One region of the Cytobacillus firmus genome, then DNA from elsewhere that is predicted to be linked to it. Evidence: riboswitches for the same ligand, from Rfam matches in the RefSeq annotation. Region 1 holds a riboswitch; each other region holds the start of a gene.
The links. A riboswitch is a leader RNA that binds a small molecule or an ion and turns the genes downstream of it on or off. The one in region 1 is predicted to bind S-adenosylmethionine.
Positions count from the first base shown of each region.

Region 2: linked by a shared signal. The riboswitch ahead of NAF01_RS03595 (LLM class flavin-dependent oxidoreductase) and the one ahead of NAF01_RS06090 (homoserine dehydrogenase) in region 1 are both predicted to bind S-adenosylmethionine.
Region 3: linked by a shared signal. The riboswitch ahead of NAF01_RS07950 (2,3-diketo-5-methylthiopentyl-1-phosphate enolase) and the one ahead of NAF01_RS06090 (homoserine dehydrogenase) in region 1 are both predicted to bind S-adenosylmethionine.
Region 4: linked by a shared signal. The riboswitch ahead of NAF01_RS10535 (Na+/H+ antiporter NhaC family protein) and the one ahead of NAF01_RS06090 (homoserine dehydrogenase) in region 1 are both predicted to bind S-adenosylmethionine.

Region 1 covers NZ_CP098323.1:1,151,136-1,154,237, forward strand. Annotated here, with positions in the region: gene NAF01_RS06085 (NUDIX hydrolase) at 200-838, shown strand; SAM riboswitch class I at 916-1,017, shown strand; gene NAF01_RS06090 (homoserine dehydrogenase) at 1,417-2,634, shown strand; gene NAF01_RS06095 (hypothetical protein) at 2,696-2,890, opposite strand; gene NAF01_RS06100 (CBO0543 family protein) at 3,029-3,102, opposite strand, start outside.
Region 2 covers NZ_CP098323.1:667,606-670,707, forward strand. Annotated here, with positions in the region: gene NAF01_RS03585 (NUDIX domain-containing protein) at 1-25, shown strand, start outside; gene NAF01_RS03590 (hypothetical protein) at 255-827, opposite strand; SAM riboswitch class I at 1,165-1,268, shown strand; gene NAF01_RS03595 (LLM class flavin-dependent oxidoreductase) at 1,377-2,426, shown strand; gene NAF01_RS03600 (ATP-grasp domain-containing protein) at 2,442-3,102, shown strand, end outside.
Region 3 covers NZ_CP098323.1:1,524,106-1,527,207, reverse strand. Annotated here, with positions in the region: gene NAF01_RS07955 (2-hydroxy-3-keto-5-methylthiopentenyl-1-phosphate phosphatase) at 1-24, opposite strand, end outside; gene NAF01_RS07950 (2,3-diketo-5-methylthiopentyl-1-phosphate enolase) at 17-1,249, opposite strand; SAM riboswitch class I at 1,335-1,438, opposite strand; gene NAF01_RS07945 (pyridoxal phosphate-dependent aminotransferase) at 1,526-2,698, opposite strand; gene NAF01_RS07940 (carbon-nitrogen family hydrolase) at 2,843-3,102, shown strand, end outside.
Region 4 covers NZ_CP098323.1:2,063,305-2,066,406, forward strand. Annotated here, with positions in the region: gene NAF01_RS10525 (cold-shock protein) at 232-432, shown strand; gene NAF01_RS10530 (DUF421 domain-containing protein) at 549-1,133, shown strand; SAM riboswitch class I at 1,292-1,396, shown strand; gene NAF01_RS10535 (Na+/H+ antiporter NhaC family protein) at 1,483-2,769, shown strand; gene NAF01_RS10540 (exonuclease SbcCD subunit D) at 2,942-3,102, shown strand, end outside.

The DNA.
Region 1 (3,102 bases):
TCCCAGTGTATTATGATATTTTTTTATTTTCCCTGATTTGCAGGCGGAGAAACGTTCTTTTCCTTTTGAAGGCAGGATGCAATAATATATAGTCCGGAATCATTATTTGGCACAAGCCGTATAAATTAATAAAATGCAAAGAATACAGTATGATAAAGAGATAATAACTTAATTGAATTGCTGCTGGAGGTGGGCAGATATGGAGATTGAGAAACTGGCTAAAAGGTTAAGGAACAGAACCCCCATCATTTTGGGGAGTGAGCGATTTTCGAAGTTCGCTATTTTGCTTCCGCTGGTTGAAATCAATAATGAGGTACATGTCCTATTTGAAGTACGTTCACTAAAAATGAGAAGGCAGCCTGGGGAGGTATGTTTCCCCGGCGGAAGGATAGATCCGGAAGATAGGGATGAAGAACATACGGCCATCCGTGAAACCTCTGAGGAACTCGGTGTGGGCGAAGACAGCATCACAAATGTTTCCCCGCTGGATTACATGATTTCCTTCGGTCAAATTATTTACCCTTATGCAGGCATTATCCAAAACCCGGACAAGATTGTGCCGAACCCTGATGAAGTAGAAGAGGTTTTTACTGTGCCTCTGTCATTTCTGAAAAAAGTAAAACCGGAAACGTATCACGTGAATTTTAAGGTAGAGCCAGAAGAAAATTTTCCTTTTGATTTGATTGCCGGAGGTGAAAATTACAATTGGCAGACAAGGAGAGCGGAAGAGGTATTTTACTATTTCCAGGATAAGGTCATCTGGGGGCTGACTGCCAGAATTCTTAAGCATTTTCTTGAGATCATAACGGAAGATTTCAATGAAAGTGAAAGCGTCTGAAGAAAATAATTTTTCAAAAAAGGTTGACGTAGACCTGATAAATGTTTATGATTCATATAAATTGAATACTTAGAAACTTCTTATCAAGAGAGGCGGAGGGACTGACCCTATGAAGCCTCGGCAACCAGCATTCATGCACGGTGCCAAATTCAGAGGAATACATTTTCCGAAGATAAGAAGGCGGAATGAACGGAATATTAATTCAAACCCCTTCTTGTCTGTAATGGACGGAAGGGGTTTTTTGTTTTGATTGGAATACGCACTTTAAATCTGGCTATTTTCATAAGTTTTTTTGCTAATTTTATCTTATTTACTGAGTTGATTGTAGCGGAAGGTGCGAGATCCTCGAAAATGCTATCGCATTTTCTTCGTGCGATGTTTATCTGAGGAAGCATATTCAACGTCCTGCGGGAGTAGCGGGACAGGTGAGACCCCGCAGACGCAGAGCGTCGAGGAGGCTCACCGCCTGCCCCGCGGAAAGCGAGTGCCTGGAGCGGAAATCAACGGACATCTTTGATAGGCGAAAAACAACATTTTATATGAAAAGAGCCTTAAATTTTAACAAGGGGGAATAAATAATGTCAGCGATAACGATCGGGCTATTGGGGTTTGGAACTGTTGGAAAAGGAGTGTATGAAACAATCAGAAAGCATCAGGAAAGGCTTCAGGCGATACTCGGGAAAGAAGTGAAGGTTTCCGCTATCCTGGTCAAAAATGTGAATAAACATTCTTTGCCTGATGATGAGGTGCTTTTAACAGATGACTTTCAGGATATTATTGAGCTTCCAAAGCTTGATGTCGTAATTGATGCCATTGTTGGCAGGGAGCCGGGCTATACGTATCTGCGCCAGGCCATATTGAGAGGATGCCACGTCATTACAGCGAATAAAGAGATGTTTGCATTTCATGGAAGTGAGCTTGCGAGGCTGGCAAAAGAAAAGAATGTATCACTGGGATTTGAAGCAACAGTCGGCGGCGGAATCCCCATCATTCAGACCATCAGGCAGCTGCTAAATGCCAACAGGATCGAACGGATTGAAGGAATTTTAAATGGCACATCCAATTTCATTTTGACAAGTATGCGCGAGGAGAACTTATCATTTGAAGAAGCATTGAAAATCGCTCAGGAAAAAGGCTATGCAGAAGCCGATCCTAAAAACGATATCGAAGGATATGACGCCTTTTACAAAGCAGTTGTTCTGAGCGAGCTTGTATTCGGGAAAGCGCCGGAACAGGAATACTCTGTAAGAGAAGGCATTACTGATATTACGATTGAACAAATCCGTTTGGCTGATTCGCTGGGGCTGAAATTTAAACATATAGCATCAATTCAGAAGGAAAAAGATTCTGTCCGCTGTACAGTAAAGCCGGTCCTGACAGGAGAATCTCATCCTTTATACAGAGTAGAAGGCGTGCAGAATGCCGTTTCAATCGATGCGGATATTGTCGGAAATATCAGTTTGCAGGGACCTGGAGCAGGCATGTTCCCGACAGCGAGTGCGATTATTGAAGATCTGATTCATGTGGGCAAAGCCGATTTACCTTCAGTATTTGAGGAAGCTGGATCGGAAGAAACTGTTCCTGAACAGCCGCTCTGGGTAATATTGGGTGATGCTGAAGGATATGAATTCCCTGAGGGAGTTGAAATCGCCAGCAAAGTGTCAGAACAGGCCCTGATCGTTAAGGGAGCTGCAGAAGCTGTGTCATTATTAGACAAATCCGGTTTGAAGGCTTATCAAGTGCTTGGAGATTATGCAGTCACGGCAGGGAAGTATAAGCAGGTACAGCCGGTCTAAAAAACAGAAGGGGCAAGCCTTTGAGCTGCCCCTCCTGAAGTATGTTTAGAGATGGTGGATACTAAGCCTGCTGTTTATTAAATAATGGATTATTTAATCCGGAATACAGGTCTTTAACATGAACTGTTACTATCTTAGCGCCAATCTGGACATGGACCATATTATCAAAAACAGCTGTTACCAGGCCGTTTAATGAAACATTCGCACCAATATTTAGATCTTTGCCGGGAGATTTAACATTTTTCTTGTTTGCCATCGTAACACCATCCCATTCCAATTTATTGAAACTTATACATAGAATATTGCCTTTTTATAGTAAAATAAACGCTTTAATAAAAAAAGTCCAGTAAAATAGCTTGTTTTTTTATCGACAAATTGCAATGAAATTAGACACTTATCTAAAAACAGCTGATGGTACATCGAACTGCCTCCATAGGAAGAGGATGAAAAGAATGGACAGTCCCCATG
Region 2 (3,102 bases), 480 kb from region 1:
TACTTTCTGTAGAGAAGATTATTGAGTGGAATTATAAAAGTGCTGGATCTTATGAAATATAAGAAAGATGTAAATCCAGTTAATAAAAGTAAGGTAATTTGATTCTAATGAAAAACACAGCTGCAGCGTTCAGTCTGGCAGTTATTAATATAAAGATTCGCAAACCCAGAAACAGCTGCTTAACCAGGCAGCTTCTTCTTTAAAACTCAAAGTCCAGGTTGGCTAAAAAGGAAAAAGGATGAATGTAAATCCATTTATCCTTTTTTGTATTTAGCCTCTGTCCACAAAAACACACTCATGATAAATTTAGCTATCGTTATGACAATTAAATAACCAGCAAATAGATAGATATAATTTGTGTTTCCATAAAGCCTCATTAGCCCTATTGCGAACAGAACCGGCTTAAAGATAAATGCCATAACCGCAGAGGTAATGATCATATACAGATAGTAATTCTTTTCCCGGTTTATCGTCCATTGGTAAACAAGCATAAAAGTAACAGGAACGAAACTCGAATCAAGGGTTAACCCTGGCAGCATGGGGATCACTGGGAAAGGATAATTTAGATATCCTGAATTTTTTGAGAACAAATCGATATATCCAAATATTACATGAATACTGTAACCATAGAAACCAAAGAAAAATATTTTGTTTTTATCAATTTTAAAAAATAGGTAGATAAGAGGGCCTATAAGAAGAGATGCCATTAACCAGTATTCAAATGAAGTATAAAGCTCAAAATCTAACCAATACTTATTTAAAGCCTCTTGTCCCTCTTTTCCCATTCTCACTATATGATCAAATTGCTCAAGTCGCTTATCCGGCATTTACCGAGTCACCCTTATAAAGTATATTTAAGGATATTTTAGCTCTATAATAGGAAAATATTCACAAGAATTCATAATGTCGGAAGACTCTTGAGTATATAATGTATTTTGATATTTTTAATAAAACAACAGTTTTCGGGAGTGTGAAAGAGAAGAACGTAAAAAAGATTGAAATACACTTTAAGTAAAGGGTGCTTTACTTTAAAAACGTTGCAGCAAGTATTGTGGGAAAATAAAGCGTATTAAAAATATTTAGAGCTTAGAAATATTTAATTGACAATTTGATCTATATAAATTATTATCACTTTAAATAATTAAAAAGCTGAATAGTTTTTTCTTCTTATCCAGAGAGGTGGAGGGACTGGCCCTTTGAAACCTCGGCAGCAGGTTCTGATGAATACTGTGCCAATTCCAGCAAGCGCATCGCTTGAAAGATGAGAAGAGAGTATAAAAAACTCTCTTCTTTGGAGGAGAGTTTTTTAGTTGTTTGTAAATCCTACTTAAATGATAAGAAAAGTAGATATTTGAAAGATAGGGAGAGAAAGAAAAATGAAATATGGTTTCTGGCTGCCGATTTTTGGAGGATGGCTGCGGAATGTCGAAGATGAAAGTATGCCGCCAACCTTTGAGTATGCTAAAAACGTCATTCAGTCGGCAGAAGAATGGGGATACTCGACTACGTTAATCGCGGAATTATATTTAAATGATATTAAAGGACCGGGCCATGATTCTCTTGAAGCCTGGTCCACGGCTGCCGCGCTTGCCGCAGTGACAGAGAAAATTGAAATTATGACCGCGATTCGTCCCGGTTTTCATAATCCGGCAGTAGCAGCAAAAATGGCCGCTAATATTGATCAAATCAGCAATGGCCGTTTTACCCTTAACGTTGTTTCTGCCTGGTGGGCCGAAGAAGCGCGCCAGTATGGCGGTGTTTTTACAGAACATGATGAGCGTTACGCCCGCACCGAGGAGTTCATTGATGTGTTAAAAGGGTTATGGACAGAAGATACCTTCAGTTATTCCGGCCAATTTTACAACTTAAACGATACAAAGCTTGCTCCTAAGCCTGTTCAGCGGCCTAATCCGATTCTGTATGCAGGCGGTGAAAGTGAAAAAGGCAAGCAGACCATTGCCGAAAAATGTGATGCTTATGTGATGCACGGCGGAACGGTAGAAGAGATTGAGACAAAAATAGCCGATATGAAGGCGAGGCGTCAACAAGCGGGCAATGTGCCATTCAGCTCATTCGGAATGGCAGCGTATGTTATTTGCCGTGAGACAGAAGAAGAGGCACTCGCTGAGCTTGAAAAAATCACGACTGTGAAGGATTCCAGCGGTTATGCCGGCTTTAAGGACTTCACGACAAAGTCACATCTGGAGCAGCAGATTCAGCTGCAGGATTACTCTGTTTCCAATAGAGGTCTGCGTCCAAATCTAGTAGGAACACCAGAACAAATTGCTGATCGGATCCTGCAATATGAAGAAGTTGGGCTGGACCTGCTGTTGCTGCAATTTTCACCTCAGCTGGAGGAAATGGAACGCTTCGCAAAGACCGTTATGCCGTTAGTGGAACAAAAACGCAGTTTAATAAAGAGCTAGAAAGGGGCCTGAATAGTGAGCAAGGTATACGTTATACATGAAAATAGTGAGTGGACAGTCCATTTGACAAAAAGATTGGAGGAACTGGGTGTTCCTTATGAAGAATGGCATTTAGACGAAGGAACGTTGGATTTATCGGCAGAACCGCCGGAAGGTATTTTCTATAGCCGTATGAGTGCTTCTTCTCATACACGTGATCACCGTTTTGCGGCTGAATTTTCCGGACAAGTATTGGCCTGGCTTGAAGCACATGACCGTGCGGTGATTAATGGAACGAACGCTTTAAAGCTGGAAGTAAGTAAGGTTTTACAATACTTGGAGTTAAATAAATCTGGTGTGAGGACTCCAAAAACTATTGCAGCGGCTGGAAAACAAAATATCCTAAAGGCAGCCGAAGCATTTGCCGGACAGCCGTTTATCACAAAGCATAATCGTGCCGGCAAAGGTCTGGGTGTTCAATTATTCCATAGTATTGAAGCTTTAAAATCTTATGTGGAAGGCCCTTCCTTCGAAGAACCGGTAGATGGCATTACTCTTATTCAGGAATATATTCAATCACCTGAAAGCTATATCACGCGCTGCGAATTTGTTGGGGGCAGATTTGTTTATGCTGTCCGGGTTGATACTTCTGAAGGATTTGAACTTTGTCCGGCGGATACCTGCCAGATTGGCGACT
Region 3 (3,102 bases), 370 kb from region 1:
GCAAAATACCGCTATTTTAGCCATTCTGTACAGCCGCCTTTTTGTACCCCCACAAATCAATCGCTCTTTTTAATTCAGGGAAGTCTGATGGAGCATCGGCTAAAGAAGCTCCCTTTAAAGTTAAATCAATCGCCTGGCGGAATGCCAAACCGCCTCCTCTTGCCCCATCCGGGTGCCCGTGTACGCCGCCTCCGGCATTGATGACACTGTCTGTTCCGAAGTCTTCGAATAGCAATGGAACTAAACCCGGATGGATGCCGGCTGAGGGTACCGGAAAAGTTCTTTTGCAAAAATCCATCCCAGTCAGGCTATCCGCAATTGATAATGCCTGTGTTTTTTCAAGGGCTACTGACCCATAAGGTGATGGGAAAAGAGACAAGTCTGCCCCTGCATACCTGAGCAGTTTGCCCAAAAGCAAAGGATAGGAGATCCCATAAACACTTGAAGCTGAAAGGGCTCCGCTGACTGCAGGATGTGCCATGATAGGCAGTTCAATCTCATCATCTTCCCTCAAAGCCTGCAATACATCGAGCCCATAAGAGAATACATTGAAAAGAAGAAGATCAGCCCCAAGACTGGATGCCTTTCTTGCCTTATCTCTTAATTCAAACGACCTGCCTGTTAAATTTACAGCATATAAGGTCCGATGGCCCGTTTCTTCATAAACCTGTCTCAAAACCTTTTTTCCTTCCTTTATCCGCGCTTCTGACGGTGTAAGGCTGTTTTCAAATAAAATTTCATCGTCTTTTACAAGGTCTATGCCGCCCAAGGCCTGTTCCCGCAGCTGTGAAGTCAAAAAATCCATATCTTTGCCGAGCACTCCTTTGAAGATGCTCATCAGAAGAGGCCTGTCATATACATTCAATTTTCCCCTTAACCCTTCAATCCCAAATCGAGGTCCGGGGAAAAAATTTTTTAATTCATTGGAAAACTGTAAATCCAAAAGTTTAATCTTTCCGTCCAGTGACAGTTTCCCAAAGACTGTTGTTAATATTGCCGGTAAATCCGGACTAAAATTTACAGCAGGATAGGCGATCTTAATAATTGCTGCTGTTTCCTTACTTTCTGCATCTTTTGTAAAGGTTTCAACAGAAACGACCCTGCCTTTATGCTTCTCCAGCTGCTGCTTTTCAAGCTCCGGCAGATGGGTCCATGATCCCACCGTTAAACCTAAAGCAATTTCCTCCGCTTTTTTCTCCGGATTATGTTTTTCATCATGTATTAGGTACACTGCAATAATTTCGCTCATGAATCTTCTTCCTTTCAATATCAAAGAATGAGAAAAATAAAAAACCTCTTCAAATAAGAAGAGGTTAGCATAGCAATCTAACATCTTCTTATCTTTCAGCTATAAGCTGCAAGATTTAGCACCGTGCTTAAGTTTAAGTCGGTTGCCGGGCTTCATAGGGCTAGTCCCTCCGCCTGCTCTTGATAAGAAAACGAAATCTATTATTCAGTTAATTTAGAAATTTAATTAGAATTATGACAGTGCTTAATACATTTGTCAATTTAATTTTTGAAAAAATTAAAATAGATCTAATTTTTGTATTCGCCTTACCGCTTCTTTAAGTCTTTCTTCAGATGTCAGCAAACCGGCTCTCACAAATCCTTCTCCAAATTGGCCGAACCCATTGCCTGGTGCAACTGCAATATGCGCTTTTTCCAGGAGATACTCAGAAAACTCTTCAGATGTAAATGATTCCGGGACCTTAAGCCATGCAAAAAAGGAGCCTTGAGGAGCTTGTACATCCCACCCGATTTCCCTGAGACCGGAAATGAATGTATTTCGTCTGGATTCGTAGATCGAATTCAACTCTTTTACACAATCCTGTGAGCCTGACAGAGCAGCTGCCGCAGCTTCCTGAACAGCTCCAAACAAGCTGACGTAAAGATGATCCTGCATCAGGTTCAGTGCTGCAATAACGCTTGCATTTCCAGCGGCAAACCCTACTCTCCAGCCAGCCATATTAAAGGTCTTTGAAAGAGTATAAATTTCAATTCCGACCTCTTTTGCCCCTTCTGCCTGAAGAAAACTTACAGGTATTTTTCCATCAAATCCAATTCCGCCATATGCAAAGTCATGAACGGTGCAGATACCATGCTTTCGGCTCAATTCGACTGTTTCTTGAAAAAAATCAATGTTTGCCACTGCTCCAGTAGGGTTATTTGGATAATTAAGAAACATTAATTTGGCTGAATTAAGCTTCTCAGCTGGCAATTCACTGTAAACAGGCAAGAAGTTATTTTCCTCTCTCAGAGGCATTGTTAGCATTTTTGCTTTAGCAAGCGCAACTCCTGACCAGTAATCAGGATATCCCGGGTCCGGAACCAATACGCTGTCCCCGGGATTTAAAAGGCATTGAGGAATTTCAACAAGCCCTGCTTTGCCTCCAAAAAGGATGGCTATTTCAGTATCGGGGTCCAAATCCACATTATATTCCCTTTTATAAAAGTCAGCTGCTGCCTTTTTAAAATACGGGTAACCCTGAAAAGGAGAATACTTATGATTTTGAGGGTTTTCAGCTGCACTTTGAAGACGCTTGACAATATGCTCCGGGGTAGGCAGATCAGGATTTCCCTGTCCCAGGTTGATGACATCATGACCCTGTTCAAGCTTTTTCCCCACCTTAGCTGTCAATGAGGCAAAAAACTGTTTTGGCAGACCTTTTAATAGTTCTGATTGCGGATAATTAATCAAATTGATCACCTGCTTAAAAAAAATGATTGAAAATATAGTCACAAATGATATAACGTAAATGATAAGTTGTAAAGTAAAATTTAGAAAATTTCTATCTATCGGACTAATCATAACATAAGGAAAAGATGATTGCGGGGGAGTTAAATGAAATTAAAGGTTGCCTGTTTACAAATGGATATTACCTTTGGAAAACCTGAGAAGAATTTTATAGCGGCTGAAGCCATGATTCATAAAGCGCTCAAGTCTAATCCGGAAGTTTTGGTACTTCCGGAGCTTTGGACGACAGGCTATGATTTGACCAGATTGGATGAAATTGCGGACCAGGATGCAGCCTTCGCACTGGCTTTTTTGAAAGAGATCGCTCAAAAAAATAAGGTTCATCTGATTGGCGGTTCTGTTGCAAA
Region 4 (3,102 bases), 910 kb from region 1:
TCGAAAAAGACGGAATAGTTTGATAAAATGCTATCAAAGACGCGCAGAATAGTTGACAATCATTTCTATAAGTGCTAAATTTGAATCAGCCGTTATGCATCGTGTTATATTTTGCTAGCTGCTTTTTCAACCGTTAGGCAATGGTCTGGATGAGTAATGAACGTAAAGTAATAAGCGTGTATATGGTGAATTTACACATGGCTTTTTCTAGCCAATAGGAGGATTTTTTTCATGAAAAACGGTAAAGTAAAATGGTTCAATGCTGAAAAAGGTTTCGGATTCATCGAAGGTGAAGACGGAAACGACGTATTTGTACATTACTCTGCTATCCAATCTGAAGGTTTCAAATCTTTAGAAGAAGGCCAAGAAGTTTCTTTCGAAGTTGTTGAAGGTGCACGCGGACCTCAAGCAGCTAACGTAACTAAACTATAATCGACACACCCATACAAAAACAGCCTGGCCATTAGGTCAGGCTGTTTTATTTTGCGCTAACTTGAATATTCCTCCACCAGTTCCATACCCTATTAGAAAAAGGAAGGTGTATCCAGATGAATTTTGCCTGGCAATCAGTGATTCTGGTTTTAGCAGGAGTTTTGCTTTTACGTGTAGCAGGCAGGAAGTCTATTTCCCAAATGACGCTGGCGCAAACGGTAGTTATGATTTCCATAGGTTCCATTATCATTCAGCCTATCATTGAGACAAGTGTATGGAAGACCATCGTGGCTGCTGGAATCTTTGTTGGATCACTAATTATAATGGAATATTTGCAGGTGAAATACAATTTCATTGAAAAATTTATTACAGGCAAATCCAAAATAGTGATTGAGAATGGGAAATTAAAAACAGCAAATATGAGGAAATTGCGCTTTACAGCAGATCAGCTGGAAATGAGGCTCAGAACCAACGGTATTACTAAAATTTCAGATGTTAAAATGGCTACACTTGAGCCAAATGGACAGCTTGGGTATGAATTAATGGATGATGCAAAGCCTTTGACAGTAGGAGAATTTAAAAGGCTGATGGGAGAAATAATTTTGCAGTCACCCGTTCAGCCTGCTCATCAAGCATCAGATGATATTTTTCAGGAGCTGAAAAAGGGACATTCCCTGCCGAATTCTAATGATCTTCACTAGTTTTTAGCCGCATTGCGGCTTTTTATATTTCAACTTCCGTCTTTCCCCTTTAAGCATTATTCAAATTCCAATTCCATTAAGAAAAAAGTACTTGAAGTTTAGCGAGTTTCCTGTATAATTTTCAAACGTGAGTTATTTTAGAATAATTTAATACTATTCACTTATCAAGAGAGACGGAGGGGCTGGCCCGAAGATGTCTCGGCAGCGGGCTCTGCAGAGCGCTGTGCCAAATCCAGCAAGCATTGATGCTTGGCAGATAAGAAGAGAACGATTGATAGATCAAGATCTCTTCTTGCTTGAAGGGGTCTTTTTATTTTGCTTGGAAAATCCATTATTAAAGGAGAATTCAATGAAAAACAGGGGCAATCCATGGGCTTTATTGCCGCTAGCCGCTTTCCTGCTTATTTTTATTGGCAGCGGTATAGCAACTGGTGATTTTAACAGCATACCAATTATTGTCATTGTATCCGCAGCAGCCGGAATTGCGCTCGCAATGAATAGAAAAAAGCCATTCATGGAAAAAGTAGAGATATTCACAAAAGGGGCTGGACATCCTGATATTATATTAATGTCCATCATTTTTATCCTGGCAGGGGCTTTTTCCGCTACGGCTAAAGGAATGGGTGCGGTTGATTCGACTGTGAACCTTGCACTCTCTTTTATCCCGCAGAATCTGCTCATGGTCGGAATTTTTATCATTGCATGCTTTATTTCATTATCGATGGGAACATCAATGGGGACAGTTGTTGCTCTTGCTCCAATTGGTGTAGCCATTTCAGCAGAGACAGATATTACAGTAGCTCTAGCCATGGCAGCAATAATTGGCGGTGCAATGTTTGGCGATAATCTTTCTGTCATTTCTGATACGACGATTGCAGCGGTCAGGACGCAGGGAACGAGAATGACTGATAAATTCCGTGTGAATTTTTTAATCGTACTGCCTGCTGCAGTTCTTACTGCTATAATTCTTGCAATTTTAACAGCAGGTCAGGAAAGCGTCGTGACCAGCGGAGATTTCAACTTCTTAAAAGTAGTCCCTTATCTTGGCGTATTGGCTGCAGCTTTGTTCGGCATGAATGTTATTCTTGTGCTTAGCGGGGGTATCCTTCTTGCAGGCCTGATTGGAATTGCTGACGGCAGCTATACGTTTGTTTCATTCCTGCAGATGATTGCTGAGGGAATGGCCGGTATGCAGACCCTTGCGATTATTGCCATCCTCATTGGCGGATTGGTGGAGATCATCCGGGTTAATGGAGGAATAGATTACTTGCTTCACATGGCTACCAGCAAAATAAAATCCCGCAGGGGAGCAGAATTTGGTATTGCGTCGCTTGTCTCTGTGACCAATCTATCTACAGCCAATAATACTATTGCCATCATTATTGCAGGGCCGCTTGCCAAAAAAATTGCTGACCAATATGAGATTGACCCGCGTAAATCAGCAAGTATACTTGATATATTTGCCTGCTTTGTACAAGGGACTATCCCTTATGGAGCACAGATGCTCGCTGCTTCGGGGCTCGCTGCCATTTCGCCGGTGAGCATCATGGCATATTCCATTTATCCAATATTAATTGGCATTTTCGGTATTATTGCCATTCTGATCAACTTTCCTAAGTTAAAAAGCAATAAATGAGAGAGCCTGCCGGGCTCTTTTTTCTTTGAACAATGCTGTGTTTTAAAAATAATTGATGATATAATTAGAACGAATGTTCTGTGAAATGTTACTGAGCCTCTGCCGTTTTTTGATTTGGTATAATGGTAATATTGCAGAAAGTATCTCAGGCAAGGAAAAGAGGGTGTAAGATATGAAATTTATCCATACAGCTGATTGGCATTTGGGCAAGCTGGTCCATGGTGTATATATGACCGAAGATCAGCGCCATTTTTTGAATCAATTTATTGATGTGGTAGAAGAAGAAAAGCCGGATGCAGTCGTAATTGCAGGAGATTTATATGACCGGTCCGT